DNA from 4 places in the Cupriavidus sp. GW823-FHT07B10 genome. Region 1 is predicted to be linked to each of the others. Evidence: predicted binding sites of a transcription regulator. Region 1 holds the regulator's gene; each other region holds the start of a gene.
The links. The regulator FNR, encoded in region 1, switches genes on or off when oxygen is low (the NO sensors DNR and NnrR bind a similar motif). The targets are predictions, from matches to a motif close to TTGATNNNNATCAA.

Region 1 (3,774 bases):
CGCAAGTTCCGTCTCAAGGCGACCAAGCACTTCCTGTGGGTGCTGATTGCGCTCTGGACCGGCTTTACCTTCATCGGCTATTTCGCACCGATCCGCGAACTGGGCGGCGAGGTGCTCAGCCTGTCGCTGGGGCCGTGGCAGTCGTTCTGGATGCTGTTCTACGCGTTCGCCACCTGGGGCAATGCGGGCTTCATGCGCGAGCAGGTGTGCAAGTACATGTGCCCGTATGCGCGTTTCCAGAGCGTGATGGTGGATCGCGATACCTATGTCGTGACCTACGACGTCGGCCGCGGCGAGCCGCGCGGAAGCCGGTCGCGCAAGACCGACCACCACAAGGCGGGGCTTGGCGACTGCGTCAACTGCAGCATCTGCGTGCAGGTGTGCCCGACGGGCATCGATATCCGCGATGGCCTGCAGTACGAGTGCATCGGCTGCGGCGCCTGCATCGACGCCTGCGACCAGGTCATGGACAAGATGGAATATCCGCGCGGCCTGATCCGGTACACCTCGGAAAACGCGATGCGCAAGGGCTTGTCCGCGGCGGCATCACGCAAGCGCCTGCTGCGCCCGCGCGTGGTCATTTATTCCGTGATCTGGGTGGCGTTGCTGGCCGGGTTCATGGCTTCGATCGCGCTGCGCACGCCGCTGAAGGTCGACATCATCCGCGACCGTGGTGCGCTCGGCCGTGAAGTGGAAGGCCGCTGGATCGAGAATGTCTATCGCCTGCAGCTGATCAACACCACCGAAGCGCCGATGCAGATCAGCGTGCGCGCCGACAGCGACGAACTGAAGAACCTGACCGTGGAATACGACAAGCAGGCCGAATCGCTGGCGCCGACGTCCAACCGGTTGCTGCCGATCCGGATCCGCGTGCCGATCGAGGCCGCGGCGCAGGGCACGCACAAGATCAACGTGACGGTGACGAGCGAAGGCACGGAGCGGGGGCATGCCGAAATCCGGCAATCCACCAGTTTCATCGTGCCGCGCGATTTGTGAAGCTAGGTCGTCAAGATGAAGGGGGCAAGATGAGTCAGCAAGGCAATCCGTGGTGGAAGGAGCCGTGGCCGTGGCTGTTGATGAGCGGCCCGCTGGTGGCGATGGTGGCGTGTGGCGTGACGATCTGGCTGGCATCCACGCATCCGGACATGCCGGTGCAGGGTGCAACGCGCCATGGCCTGGTGGTCGAGAAGGCCGACGCCGCGCCGCCCAAGGCTGCCGCTGTGAGGCAGCCATGAGGTTGCGCTGGCTGATGTGGGTACTCTGGCCGGCGTTCCTGATGGCCGGGTTCGCGACCGCGACGGTGTTTTCGGTGGTGGATCCCGGTGACCTGAACTTCTTCGGCCAGCCGATCGAAGCGTCCCGCGAATCGGTCTACACCGTTGGTTTCCTGATGGCCTGGGTGTTCTGCGCGTTGTCCAGCGGACTGACGCTCTACACCATGCCGACGCGGCTCAGCGATACCGACGAACTGGAATAAGCGGATCGGTGTGAGGTCTGCGCTGCCATGTCCGCATGCGGTACCTGGCAGCGCCTTGGCCGCTTAGCAGGAGCGGCTGTAGAGCTGCTTGATGCCGTCGATGTCCACGAGCTTGACGTGGCGCTGGCGAATCTGGATCAGGCCGGCTTCGGCAAAGCGGGAGAACAGGCGGCTGACGGTTTCGAGCTTCAGGCCCAGGTAGCTGCCGATCTCTTCGCGGCTCATGCGCATCACGAACTCGGACGCCGAATAGCCGCGTGCCGACAGGCGCTCAGAGAGGTTGATCAGGAAGGCGGCAAGCCGTTCCTCGGCGCGCATCGAGCCCAGCGTGACCAGCATCAGTTGGTCATGCGTGATTTCCTTGCCCATCAGGCGCAGGAACTGCTGCTGCAGCGACGGCAGGTCTGCCGACAGGGACTGCAACTCGCTCATGCGGACCACGCAGACTTCGGTGTCCTCCAGCGCGGCGGCATCGGAGGCATGCTGCATCTCGCCCAGCCCGTCGAGACCGACAATTTCGCCGGGCAGGTGGAAGCCGGTAATCTGCGAGCGGCCGTCTTCAGTGGTGACGTGGGTCTTGAGCGTGCCAAAGCGCACGGCATAGACCGCGGTGAGCGGATCGCCCATGCGATACAGGGTTTCACCCTTGTGCACACGGATGCGTTCCTGAACCAGCGTGTCCATCTTGGCGAGGTCTTGCTGCGACATGCCGACCGGAAGGCACAGCTGCCCCATCGCACAGGTGGAGCAGCGTGGTGACATCTCGGTAATGGGAATGGAGGTGAGCAATTGGAACCTGCTAGAAATGGCAGCGAGGGCGCGATAACGGCATTTTACCGTGCGATGTGATGTGGTAGGGAGTGAGAATTGACACTTGGCGTACTGATCAGCGTTTTTCTGCTGGCTTTGCTGGGCGGGGTCCACTGCGCCGCCATGTGCGGCGGCGTGGCGCTGGCCGTGGAGCAGCGTCACGGCGCGGCGGCGACGATCAGTCTGGTGCCCAGCCGTGCCGCCTGGCTCGGCGAGTTGCTGATAATGCACCTGGGCCGGATCTCGACCTATATGCTGCTTGGGGCCGCGCTAGGCGCGGTCGGTGCTTCGGCGTGGAAACAGGACTATCTGCCGGTGCAGCGCTGGCTGTTCGGCGCGGGCAGCGTCATGCTGCTGTGGTCGGGCTGGCGGTTGCTGCGCGGCAACACGTTTACCGTCGACTGGCTGGAGCGGCTGGCGTCGCGTGCCAGCGCAGCGGTGGCGCGCCGGCTGGGTGGCGTGGCACGCGGCATGCCGTCCTTTGTGCGCGCACGCGGCGGCCTGGCGCGGAGATACGGCGTGGGCCTGGCGTGGGGGCTGGTGCCGTGCGGCATGGTCTATGGGGCGCTCACGCTCGCGCTGCTGGCGGGCAATGCGGCGTCCGGCGCACTCGTGATGGGCGTGTTCGGGCTCGGCACACTGCCTAACCTGCTGGTGCTCTCCGGCCTGTCAGGCTATTTGCGTACGCTGTCGCGACGTCCCGGCGTGCGCCTGGGGGCCGGCCTGGCGGTAATGGCGTTCGGCGGCCTTGGCATTGCGCGAGCGGTGCTGTTGCCACATTCGCTGGCCGAGCATGGATTCTGCCTGGTGTTCTGAGGCGCCGGCGCTGCGCCGGCAACGGATGATGGTTGCAGGCGGGGGCGGGAATGCCATACAATCGCCAACATTGCGGTATCGCGCGGTGTCTTGTGAGCCGCGGTAAGCAGCGGGCGAGCAGCGCCAGGCGGCCTTCATACCAGAAGGTGAGTTCAGGGCAGGGGAAGCGGAAGGTTTTCGATGCCCGTCCCGTCCCCACAGTCCATCCGGTTCAAAAGATCTGGTTCAAAAGTCCGGCTGGCACTGCGGTGTTGGCGATGCCGGCCTTGCTCCCGATACCCGTTTTTCTTGCGTCCGAGGCCTTCAGTTCGCTGACAGCGACGTCCGGTATGTGCGGACGCGCTACGCAAGAGGTTCGCTGGCTGGCCCATAACGGCATGCGAACGATCTCCTGCCGGAACGCCCGGCAACTCGATGCAAAGATAGGGAAGTGCACGGCTTGGATGCAGCAGGTATCCGGCTAGCTGCGCAATGAGATGGCGGTGGCTTTCGCACCGCTGTATCCAAAATCTCCGGTGCCCCGGATCCGTCCGGGAGCAGGTGCAAAGACAGGCTGCACACCATCAACATGAATACCCAAGAGGCGAAGATCGTCCTCGAGACGGCGCTGATCTGCGCGCAGGAACCGTTGCGCGTCAATGATCTGCGGCGGCTGTTTGACGACGACGTCG
Region 2 (3,774 bases), on a different contig from region 1:
GGCCAAGGTGTCGCTGTTCGAGGCCGCGATGATGGGCGGTATCGAAGGCAAGCTGCAGCCGCGCCAGCTGGAGCCGCTGCGCGTGTTCTGCGAATCGATGGTACGGCTGGCCGACCGCGCGGCCAAGGATCCCGCCACCGTGGTGCTGGACGACCTGATGGAAGGGATCCACTACGAGGCCTACCTGTACGACAGCTTCGACGAACGGCAGGCGCAGTCGCGCTGGACCAACACGCTGGAATTCCTGGACTGGCTCAAGCGCAAGGGCACCAAGCCCGAAGGCGCCGAGGGCGAGGAAGCCACCGGTTTCGACAATGCCGACGGCTTCGGCAGCGAAGGCAAGAACCTGCTGGAGCTGACCCAGACCGTGGCGCTGATGAGCATGCTGGAAGGCCGCGAGGAAGATCCCGACGCGGTGCGGCTGTCCACGCTGCATGCGTCCAAGGGGCTGGAGTATCCGCACGTGTTCCTGGTCGGTGTGGAGGAGGGCATCCTGCCGCACTGCCGCGAAGACGAGGACATGAGCGACGAGAAGATCGAGGAAGAGCGGCGGCTGATGTATGTCGGCATCACCCGCGCCCAGCGCAGCCTGCATGTCAGCTGGTGCAAGAAGCGCAAGCGTGCGCGCGAAACCTACTCGTGCCAGCCTTCGCGCTTTATCGGCGAGATGAAGCTGGAGGAGGCGCCTGCGCCGGTGGATGAAACCCCGGCGATGAGCCCCAAGGACCGGCTCGGCGCGCTCAAGGCACTGCTGGGAACCGGCGGCAAGACGGCCCCGGGCTGAACGGGGCGCTACAGTCCCGATACAAAGGCATACCAGGCTGACAAGACGCCGGGTGCAGGCATACCTGGTATGGCGGCTGTGCTGCTCGAGCCGTTCTACTGCGTCGAATCCTCGCGCAGCCGCGCCACCGGCGGGGTCGGCATGGGGTTGTCGATCGCGGCCGACATTGCCGCGCGCCATGGCGGCGAGCTGACCCTGAGCAACCGCCCCGAAGGCGGCCTGCCCGCGCGCCTGTCCCTACCGCGCGGCTGACGCCGCCAGCGTGACGTACTGCGAGCCGCGCTGCCCGTGCGTGAAGTCGAGCGGGAAATCGCCCACGTCCACGCGCCCCTGCAGTGCCCGCCGCATCTCGGCCGCGCCGCTGCCGCGCAGGCCGGCCAGCGCGCGCGCCAGCCATGCCGCGCCGATATAGCCGGCCAGCGTGGCCGGCGACGGCGGCTCATCCAGGTATTGCTTCATGCGCGCCACGTGTTCCTTCACCACCCGCAGCGTGGCCTGTTGCGGCCCGGGCGCGACCTGGGTCAGCACCATGCCGCCGTTGTAGCCAGCGCCCAGGATTTCGCGCGCGGCGGTGGCGCTGACCGACGACAGCCCGACCAGGAAACCGTACCAGCCCTGCACCGCCAGCGCGCGGCCCAGTCCGGCGTAGGCGAGGGTATCGCCCGCCACGATCACCGCGCCCGGGCGGGTGGCGGCGATGCGCCGGGCGGCGGCCTCGGGATTGGCGTCGAGCGGCACCGCGCGCGTCCCGGTCTGCGCCTCCAGCCGGGCCAGCGACGGGGCGGCGAAGTCCGGCGCCAGGGCCAGCGCGATGCTGGTCATGCCGTAGCTGCGCAGCTGGCGTACCGCCGCGTCCAGTTCGGCCTGGTAGTCGGCACGGGTGAACCAGACGTTGTCGGCCGTCAGCGCAAGGCCCGACAGCGGCGCCACGATCTGCACGCCGCGCCGGCCCAGCTCGGCCGATGCCGCCAGCGCCGGCAACAGCCGGTCGCCCGGGCCGAACAGCAGCTCGGCGCGGTCGGTATCGGCCAGCGACACCGCCTGCGCCAGCGCGCGGCGCGGGTCGGGATCGGCGTCGCGGACCACGTGCGCGATGCGCACCGGGCCGTTGCCGGCGTTGACGGCGTCGAACATGACCTTGGCCCCGGCCAGGTAGTCGCGCGCAAGGTCGGCTTGTGCGCCGCCGCGGTCGAGCAGGTGGCCGACCACGATCGTGCGGCGCGCCTGCGACAGTGCTGGCCAGGCGGGCAGGGCCAGGGCCGCGCCGGCGGCGGCAAGCAGGCGGCGCCGGTGCCGGGCCGGTGCTGCCAGGTGCCTGCGCAGCGGTAGGTACGGCGGAAACATCGGAGTCTGGTCGGGAGTTGGCATTGCAGGGGGCAGGTGACGCGCGGGCCGGCGGTGGCGCGCAGCGTATCCGCCGCACATGACACCAATGTGACGCCTGCCGCCCGCAGGGTCCAATGCCCGCGCTTGACGGCGGTCAACGCGCCGGCGGCGGTGCGGCCCTACGATGGGCCGTCATACACTCATACCCCCGCGCCCCCATGATCCCGTCTGCCATACCTTCCCCTGCGCCCGACCGCCGCGCGCTGTCCGACTTCCGTGCGCTGGCCGGCCGCATCGACGGCAACGGCCCGCGCTATACCTCGTACCCGACGGCCGACCGCTTCCACAACGGCCCCGACCTGTCGCTGTACCACGACGCACTGGCCGCCTGCCGCGCCGACGCGCCGGCGCCGCTGTCGCTGTACCTGCATATCCCGTTCTGCGAGAACATCTGCTACTACTGCGGCTGCAACAAGATCATCACGCGCGACCATGGCCGCAGCGCCCGCTACGTCAACTACCTGGGCCGCGAAATGGCGCTGGTGGCAGACCGGCTCGGGCCGCGTCGCCAGGTGCTGCAGTCGCACTGGGGCGGGGGCACGCCGACCTTCCTCGACCCCGGCGAGATGCGCCGCGTGATGGCGCTGCTGCATGAGCATTTCGAGCTGGCGGCCGAGGGCGAGCATTCGATCGAGATCGATCCGCGCCGCGTCGACCACGCCCGCATGGCGCTGCTGGCCGAACTGGGCTTCAACCGCGTCAGCCTGGGCGTGCAGGATTTCGATCCCAAGGTCCAGCAGGCCATCCATCGCATCCAGCCCTTCGAAGAGACCCGCGCCGTGGTGGATGCCGCACGCACGCTGGGTTTCCGCTCGGTCAGCCTGGACCTGATCTACGGCCTGCCGCACCAGACCGCGGCGCGCTTTGGCCGCACCATCGATCAGGTGCTGGCGCTGCGCCCCGACCGGCTCTCGGTCTATAGCTACGCGCACCTGCCGCATGTGTTCAAGCCGCAACGCCGCATCGATGAAAACGCCTTGCCGCCCGCCGGCGAGAAGCTCGACATCCTGGTCTCCACCATCGAGCGGCTGAGCGCCGAGGGCTACGTCTACATAGGTATGGACCATTTCGCGCTGCCCGACGACGACCTCGCCGTGGCCCAGCGCGAAGGGCGGCTGCAGCGCAACTTCCAGGGTTACTCAACGCATGCCGGCTACGACCAGGTCGGGCTCGGCATTTCCGCGATCGGCGCGATCGCGGGGCGCTACGTGCAGAATGCGCGCACGCTGGACGAGTACTACGGCGCGCTCGACCACGGCCGCCTGCCGCTGGCGCGCGGCGTGGCGATGAGCGCCGACGACCACCTGCGGCGCGAGATCATCGGCGCTCTGATGTGCAATGGAGTGCTCGATATCCCGGCGCTGGAAGCGCGCCACGGCATCCGCTTCGGCACGGCCTTTGCGCCGGAACTGGCCGACCTCGCCGCGCTGGGCGCGGACGGACTGGTGCAATGCGCGCCGGACCGCATCACCGTGACGCCGCTGGGCCGGCTGCTGGTGCGGCGCGTGGCGATGGTGTTCGACCGCTACCTGCGCGAAGACGCCGCGCGGCCAGCGTCCACGGGTGCCCAGGCCGTTGCCGCCAACGATGGCGCGCAGCCGGTG
Region 3 (3,774 bases), on a different contig from region 1:
TGCCGAGAGGTTTGCCTACGACCAGTGCAAGGACAACACCAAACATCGCGCCTAGCGATCCGCCGCTAGTGAGATCGACGCCATCAATGCTCACTCCGGCATTTGCCAAGGCAAAGAGCGGCATGACAAGGTAGGCGACCCAAGGGTGAAGCGCCATCTGTACACGGATCACGGGCGGTAGTAGCTCCCGCTGGGCGTGACGCAGTTGCTTAAGCGGTGCCGCGATGTGTTCTGGTTTAGGTGTCCGAGCGGTCGCGCGAGCGCGCAGATCAAGGAGCGCACGCATGGCCACATCCAAAGGCCGTTCTCGCGTGCGACCGGGCAGTACCGGCGTCATCATGCCAAGCACGACGCCAGCGAGCGTCGGGTGGGCACCGGTCTTCAGCATTCCCAGCCACAGAATGGCCCCCGGTACGACGTAAGCATAGGCGGTTCCGACGCCGATCCATTGCAGCCCCAGGACCATTAGAATACCTGTACCTGCAACAAGAAGCCCCCCATAGTCCAACCCGCCCGAGAAGGCCACTGCGATAATCAGGACCGCGACAATGTCGTCGATGATCGCCAGCGCGAGCAGGAACACTCGAACGTTGCCGGGTATGGATTTGCCGAGTAACGCGAGCACCCCGACGGCGAACGCGATGTCAGTAGCGGTTGGCACCGCCCAACCCTGGCGCTGGGGCATCTCTGTGTTTATCGCGAGGTAGATCAACGCGGGGACGATCACGCCACCAAGCGCCGCAGCCATTGGCAGGGCCGAAAGGCGCACGTTCGCCAGCGCTCCCTCATGGATTTCGCGCCGGATTTCCATCCCAACGACGAGAAAGAAGATGGTCATCAGGGCGTCGTTGATCCAAAAATGCAGGGATTGCGATACCAGATGGCTACCTATCCCGAATGAGAGCGGGGTATGCCATAGGGCGTGGTAGCTGTGGGAAGCGGGGGAATTCGCCCAAAGTAGCGCGATCCCGGCGGCGGCGAGCAGGACAATGCCGCTGACGGCCTCGATATGAAGAAAATGTTCGAGCGCCGAGAATGCCTTCTCGGCTAAAACTTGAGCACGCGGCAATGGTTGCCGTGGTGGGGGCGGTGGGGGCGGGAGTCGGTCCACAGTCATAGAGCATTTGCGTTGGCGGCCCGACCAACGCATTAACCTGTCTCACTGCGACGTGCAGCGTAGACACCCTATCGGCGATTGTACATGAGCTGCCGACAAGCGACGGCACGACAACATGCGGTCTGTGACGGCAGCCGTCCCCCTGCGCTAGCAGCGGAACCCGCAGACATGCACTGCTGCAGACTCACCTCTATCGCGTGTCACCGTGGCCGCACTTCAGTCATGGCCATGGTGCTTAGGCACCAGCAAGACCGGAACGGGAGAGGAAGCTAACACGCGCGCTGCCACCGACCCGAGGACGGCCGACAGGAAAGCGCCCCGGCCGTGCGTGCCCATGACGATGACGTCGGCTCGGCACGCTAGCACCACGTCTACGATTCGTGGCGCTGGCTCACCAATGCAAGCATGTTCGGTCACCGCACAGTGAGCCGCCTTCAGTAATGGGCGAATTGCCTGGAATGCGTTATCTGCGGCCTCGTTTGCCCACTGATCGATCTGGGGCTTCGAGAAATATGCCTGCGCCCTGCCGCTGATATCGGGAAACGCGTGCACTAGGTGCACTTCCAGCGGGCGCTCAAAGAGACCGGGAGAAACCAGTCTTCTCGCGGCTCTAATGCTGTATGGCGAGCCGTCGCTCGGTAGCACGACAATGGTCATCCCGGCCTCCTATAGCAACGATTCAAGCTTACGTAAGCTCTTCCGCCTGTGATTGATTCACGTCAAAGCAGCACGCTCTCAAACCTGTAACCAGGCAGAACCCGGTGTACCACCCGCGCCGGAGTACGTCGCACACGTACCTGAATGTTACCCCCGGCATGGCCCGACTCCTTGCTGTCGATGGAGCGGTCTCCGATCGCTTCGTGCTAGGCACTATCAGCCGCCGTCCGACAATAGAAAAGCTGTCGACAATGTTGACGAGGGCTTCAAGAATGGGTGGGCAATCGCGGCGACGTCCGAAACAATGCTCGCAAACAACGCGAGGTTATCGAAGCCTACTTATTGGTGGTATCGCGTCGGTGCAACGTTCGAAGCACTCAGGACTCCTAAAGCGGTAAGTAGAGGATCAGCCGCAGATGGCGGCTCTTTCGTGCGCCGCAATTAGCCTGGTTCGGTGCTCATGGAGCCAGCAGGAAGAAAGTCATGAGTTCGCGCGACGTCCGGGCCCGGCACGTCAGCCAGTAGCGACAAGAAGATCGTTGAAGAGCGCCGGCCGGCGTGAGGCTAGGTCAATGTCGTCCCCGGCCAAACGGAACCTGGCCGTTGGCTGCCGGCAAGGCCGGCTCAAACCAGGCGCTGGCCGCCGTCGATGTGCAGCGTCTCGCCGTTCATGAAGTCGTTCTGGATCAGGAACATGACGGCGGCGGCAGCCTGTTGCATAGGAACGATCTTCTTCAGCGGCAGCCGTGCGCTGAGCTCCGTGACATAGCCGCCGCGGGCGTCGCCGAGCGTGCGGCCCAACAGCGGGGTGGCGGTGGTGCCGGGTGAAAGCGTGTTGAAGCAGCTCGGGATCCCGCTGTTCATCCGCACAACGAGGTCGTTGCGCCTGACCCACGAGGGCGAGGGGTTGCGCGAGCGCGCGATGCGCCTGTTGCACGAAGCGGAGGAAATACAGCAGGCCGCGATTTCCACTAGAAACGGTCCTTCCGGGATAATCCGCGTGGCGGCGCCGTATCCGATCGGCGTGCATGTGCTGGCACCGGCGCTGGTGCTATTTCGCGCGCGGCATCCCGCCCTCGCGGTCGACCTGCGCATCCGCGACCAGATGGCCGACCTCGTTGCCGAGGGCATCGATATCGCCATCCGCGTAGGCGATCTCCCGAATTCCCGCCTGATCTCGCGCCATCTGGCGCCGCACCGGATCTGCGCGTTTGCCGCGCCCGCGTACCTGGCTCGGAAAGGCACGCCCACGCGCCCGGAGGAGCTGGATCGGCATGACTGCGTGAAATTCCGCTTCCAGAGTTCGGGCCAGGCGTTGCGCTGGCCGTCTTCCGTGGATGGGGAGCTGGTCGAGATTGCTCCGGATGCGGGCATCGTCGCGGATGTAAGCGACGTGGTGGCGTCGATCGTCATCGCCGGCGGCGGGATCGGCATCATGCCGACCTATCTGGCGGCGACGCATGTGATGCGAGGGGAGCTGGTCCCGGTCATGCCGCGGTTAGCGGTCCCTCGCGCGAACATTACCGCGCTATGGCCCGAGAGCCGGCGCGCAAGCCCCAACGTGCGGGCATTCCTCGACTTGCTGGATGAGGTATTTACCGCGCCGCCAAGATGGGATGCGCTGATCGACGGCTTCGGGGGGGGACGAGGGAAACGGCTGATGGTAACCCCGCCGGGCTACTTGAGTCTGTACTAAAGGCAGATAGCAGCGCGCCGCGCTCTTCATCAGATGCGAGGCGCACCGCATTTGCCGGATCGGCCGAGGTCAGCCACGCCAGCGCGACACGACGCGCCGGCTCCTCGCCGGGGTGCGGCGTCGACGGGCCAGGCCGATTCCCGCTGCATGCTGCCCAGGGCCCGGTGATGGAAACGGATCGACGCAAGTGAGATGGCTGAGCACTGCAAGACTGGCCATGTTAAGGCGTGGCATAAGGTCGTACCGCCAGCATGTTTTCAAAAGTCGGCACGGGCGTGCGTTCTGTGCACCGCCTGGTCTCTTC
Region 4 (3,774 bases), on a different contig from region 1:
CGCACGCTTCGTATTGAGGTGGGTTACGGGCTCGAAGGCGTCCTGACTGACGCCGCGAGCAAGCGCATCATCAGTGATGATATCGTGCCCCGATTCAAGCGGGGCGACTTCTATGGCGGTGTGTCTGCGGGCATCGACCGCATGCTTGGGGTCATCGAAGGGGAGCCACTGCCACCTCCGGAGGAAAGAGCAGGGGATACGGGTGACCCCGTCCGGCAACTGATGCCAATCCTGCTTGTGCTCACTCTGGTTCTGGGTGGGTTACTGCGTTCCATGCTGGGGCGCTTCCCGGGTGCAGTCGCGACGGGTGGGGCCGTTGGAGTGGTCGCGTGGATGCTTTCTGGCGCCATCTTTGCCGGCATCGTTGCAGGGGCAATCGCGCTCTTGTTCACGCTGATGGGTGGCCCGCACATGCGCTTGCTGGCTATCGGCGGCCGCTCGGGAAGATATGGCGGCCGGTCGGGCCCCGGGGGATTCGGCGGCGGTGGCGGCGGCTTTGGCGGTGGTGGTGCTTCCGGCAAGTGGTGATGGCAAACATCAATCACATCTTGCGGCGTCCGCCGAGGGGGCGAGAATGGCGATATTTGGATGTGAAATGGCTGGGCAGCTATGTAACCCTTGGGCCCTATAATTATTTCGATATCTGCCGACATCGAGGCTGCCATGCAGGTGTCGCCGTACGTGTGGCCACGGACAGGCCTCGGTGCATCCGGCCGTGGACTGAGGATTCAAGCACCTGGTGCGGAATCTGCCGGAATTACCACCCGCGTGAGCAAAGGCCATGTGGATCGGCGTGCCTAAAGAAGTCAAGGACAACGAGTACCGGGTTGGCCTGGCGCCTGCCTGCGTGCGCGAACTTGTCAGCCGCGGTCACCAGGTCATGGTCCAGGCCGGGGCCGGGGCCGCGCTTGGCCTTTCCGACGCGCAATACGAAGCGGCTGGCGCGAAGCTGGCTGCCGATGCGAAGGCCGTGTACGACCGGGCCCAGATGATTGTCAAGGTCAAGGAGCCACAACCACGCGAACTGGCGCTGCTCAGGCCCGGGCAGATCCTCTATGCATACCTGCACCTGGCCGCGGACCGTGAGCTGACTGCCGCGCTGCTGCAATCCGGCGCGGTCTGCATCGCCTATGAGACGGTTACGGGGCCTGACGGTGGTCTGCCGCTGCTGGCCCCCATGAGCGAGGTCGCCGGCCGCATGTCGGTCCAGGTGGCGGCAGCCTACCTCGAGAAGCCGAACGGCGGCATGGGACTGCTGCTCGGCGGCGTCCCGGGCGTCGCGCCGGCACATGTCGTGGTGATCGGCGCCGGCGTGGTGGGCGCCAATGCTGTCCAGATCGCGGTTGGCATGGGGGCGCGCGTGACGGTATTGGACAAGAATATCGAACGACTGCGGCATCTCGGCTCCGTGTACGGCAATCGAGTCGTGACGGTCTACTCCAGCGCTGACAGTATCGAGCGCGCGTTGCTCTCGGCCGATGCGGTCATCGGCGCGGTGCTGGTGCCTGGCGCCGAGGCGCCCAGGCTGGTCACGCGTGCGATGGTCGCGCGCATGAAAGCGGGTTCGGTGCTGGTGGATGTGGCGATAGACCAGGGAGGCTGCGCCGAGACATCGCGCCCGACCAGCCATACGGATCCGACCTATGTGGTGGACGGCGTGCTGCACTACTGCGTGACCAACATGCCGGCAGCGGTGGCGAGGACCTCCACCTTTGCCCTGAACAACGCCACGATCGGTCATGCGATGGCCCTTGCCGACAAGGGATGGTCCCGCGCGCTCTCAGACGACCCCTACCTGCGGGCCGGGCTGAATATCTGTCGCGGGAGTGTGACTTATGCGGCCGTCGCAAGCGCCCATGGCTACGCCCATGTACCCGCCGAGCAGGTGCTGACCTGAGCGCGGCCGCCAGTATCGGCCGACACGTTGCTGTCGGCCACCCCTGGTGCAGCAGCACTGCCATGAGCCGAATCACAGCGGTGTGGCTGGCTTGGTTGACTGGCATCAACCCGCATGTCCTTGCGACCGCTAATTTGGGATGAACCACAGCCAAAGCCGAGGTCGCCATGTACCGCCGCATTCTCCTAGCCCTCGATGGCAGCCGTTCATCCTTGAATGCCCTGGAGCAGGCCGTGTCGATGGCGCTGACCACCGACGCCGAGGTCAGCGCCATGTTCGTCGTCGACGACAGCGACCTGTTCTTCGAGGTCAGCCCGGGTGACCGGCACTGGCTGATGGCCGACATCATTGCCTATGGCAAGCAGGTGCTGGCTCGTGCCGGCGAGCGCTTCAGTGCCGCCGGCGTGCGCTGGAGCAGCAGGTTGGCCGAGACGCCCGGCACCCCTGCGAAGATTGCCGAGGCGATCATCGCGGAAGCGGACCACTGGAGCGCGGACCTGATCGTCATGGGCACACACGGCCATCGCGGCGTGCGGCGCATGGTGCTGGGCTCGGTCTCGGAGCACGTGGTCAGCAAGACGGTTCGCCCCGTGCTGCTCGTTCGGCAGCAGTCGCGCGGCGATACGCCCTGACCGTTCGGTTCCGGCCTGCGAAAACCCCAATAATTCTTCCGGAGTGACGCAAATGCAGGTTTCAAGAAGCCTAGGCCTCGGCCTGTCGTCGCTGGCGATTGCCGTTGCGGCGGCGGGTTGCGCCACTCGCGCCGCGCCCGCTGGCGTGCAGATCATGGAGCAGCACGGCGTTTCCTACGTATCGGGTGGAGACGATGAGGCGGGCATGCAAAGCATGCTGGCCATCGCCGCGCGTTTCAATGTACGGCTGACGATGGTGGATGCCGGGCGCGGGAAGCCGCTGGGCGGTGCCACGGTGGTCGTGGCCAGCCAGGAGGGCCGCCCGGTGCTGCACACTACGGCTAGCGGGCCGCTGTTCTATATGCGACTCAGGCCGGGTGCCTATCGGCTCGCGGTCGGCTACCAGGGGCGGGACCAGATGCGCGACATCGTCGTCGCTGGCGAGCCGCTCGAGGTGACGTTCCGGCTGCCGGTCAATACGCTCGAGGACGACTGGCTGCTCTGCGCCACGACACCCTGTCCGCGTCGCTGAGCCTGCCGCTCGGACGTGTCGCCGCGGGCACGACACCGCGCAAGCAAGTTCGCGGCGGTTCAGGGACGATCCCGCGAAAGAGAAGCGACGGAACTGGAAGGGGAAGAAGAAGCGCTCAGGCTTCGTTCGGGGACAAGCAGGCGAGCCGCTCGGCGTGGGCAGGCCTGAATCCGCGAGCCGCAACCCCTGCGCGAAGACTGCCGATGCGCGCGCGACCAGCGGCGGTTGGAGCGCGGTACCGCGGCTTTGACACGTATCAACAGCAGTTGCGCCGGTTGCCCTACGCTGCATTTAACCAGTCCAGACCCGAGTCGCCACAGGCTCCCATCGCCGGAGAAACCGCTATGTACCAGCGCATCCTTGTCGCCATGGACGGCGGCGCCGCATCGGAACTTGCCCTGGAACAGGCCATGATCATCGCGCGCGCCGCCAACGCCGAAGTGGAGGTGGTCCATGTGGTCGATGACCGCAGCCCGTTTCTGGATGCCAGCAATCTGGATCCGGTGAGATTGATAGAGGACCTCACGACGGCGGGGCAAAGCGTTCTCGCTGCCGCCGCCGGCCGGCTTGCCGCAGCGGGTATTCGCCACGTAACGCGGCTGCTCGGTAAGCCTATGGTCGAGGGCGACGTTGCTGCCACGATCGCTGCCGAAGCCAATGGCTGGGGCGCTGATCTGGTTGTGATGGGTACGCACGGCCGCCGGGGAGTGCGG

Region 2: a site for FNR is predicted at 2,255-2,268, ahead of hemN (oxygen-independent coproporphyrinogen III oxidase). Genes of this name have one in related genera too.
Region 3: a site for FNR is predicted at 1,827-1,840, ahead of AC1Q6V_RS07750 (universal stress protein). Genes of this name have one in related genera too.
Region 4: a site for FNR is predicted at 1,993-2,006, ahead of AC1Q6V_RS20890 (universal stress protein). Genes of this name have one in related genera too.

Annotation. Positions count from the first base shown of each region.
Region 1 covers NZ_JBXAGS010000021.1:84,460-88,233, forward strand. Annotated here, with positions in the region: gene ccoG (cytochrome c oxidase accessory protein CcoG) at 1-996, shown strand, start outside; gene AC1Q6V_RS29750 (membrane protein) at 1,026-1,235, shown strand; gene AC1Q6V_RS29755 (hypothetical protein) at 1,232-1,477, shown strand; gene fnr (fumarate/nitrate reduction transcriptional regulator Fnr) at 1,541-2,266, opposite strand; gene AC1Q6V_RS29765 (sulfite exporter TauE/SafE family protein) at 2,345-3,103, shown strand; gene scpB (SMC-Scp complex subunit ScpB) at 3,672-3,774, shown strand, end outside.
Region 2 covers NZ_JBXAGS010000015.1:54,873-58,646, forward strand. Annotated here, with positions in the region: gene AC1Q6V_RS25630 (UvrD-helicase domain-containing protein) at 1-784, shown strand, start outside; partial or broken gene AC1Q6V_RS25635 (ATP-binding protein) at 842-1,036, shown strand; gene AC1Q6V_RS25640 (ABC transporter substrate-binding protein) at 1,022-2,152, opposite strand; gene hemN (oxygen-independent coproporphyrinogen III oxidase) at 2,329-3,774, shown strand, end outside.
Region 3 covers NZ_JBXAGS010000003.1:1,712-5,485, forward strand. Annotated here, with positions in the region: gene nhaA (Na+/H+ antiporter NhaA) at 1-1,117, opposite strand, end outside; gene AC1Q6V_RS07750 (universal stress protein) at 1,334-1,774, opposite strand; gene AC1Q6V_RS07755 (SDR family oxidoreductase) at 2,399-2,638, opposite strand; gene AC1Q6V_RS07760 (substrate binding domain-containing protein) at 2,607-3,470, shown strand.
Region 4 covers NZ_JBXAGS010000010.1:76,312-80,085, reverse strand. Annotated here, with positions in the region: gene AC1Q6V_RS20900 (TPM domain-containing protein) at 1-528, shown strand, start outside; gene ald (alanine dehydrogenase) at 782-1,897, shown strand; gene AC1Q6V_RS20890 (universal stress protein) at 2,065-2,529, shown strand; gene AC1Q6V_RS20885 (carboxypeptidase-like regulatory domain-containing protein) at 2,582-3,061, shown strand; gene AC1Q6V_RS20880 (universal stress protein) at 3,406-3,774, shown strand, end outside.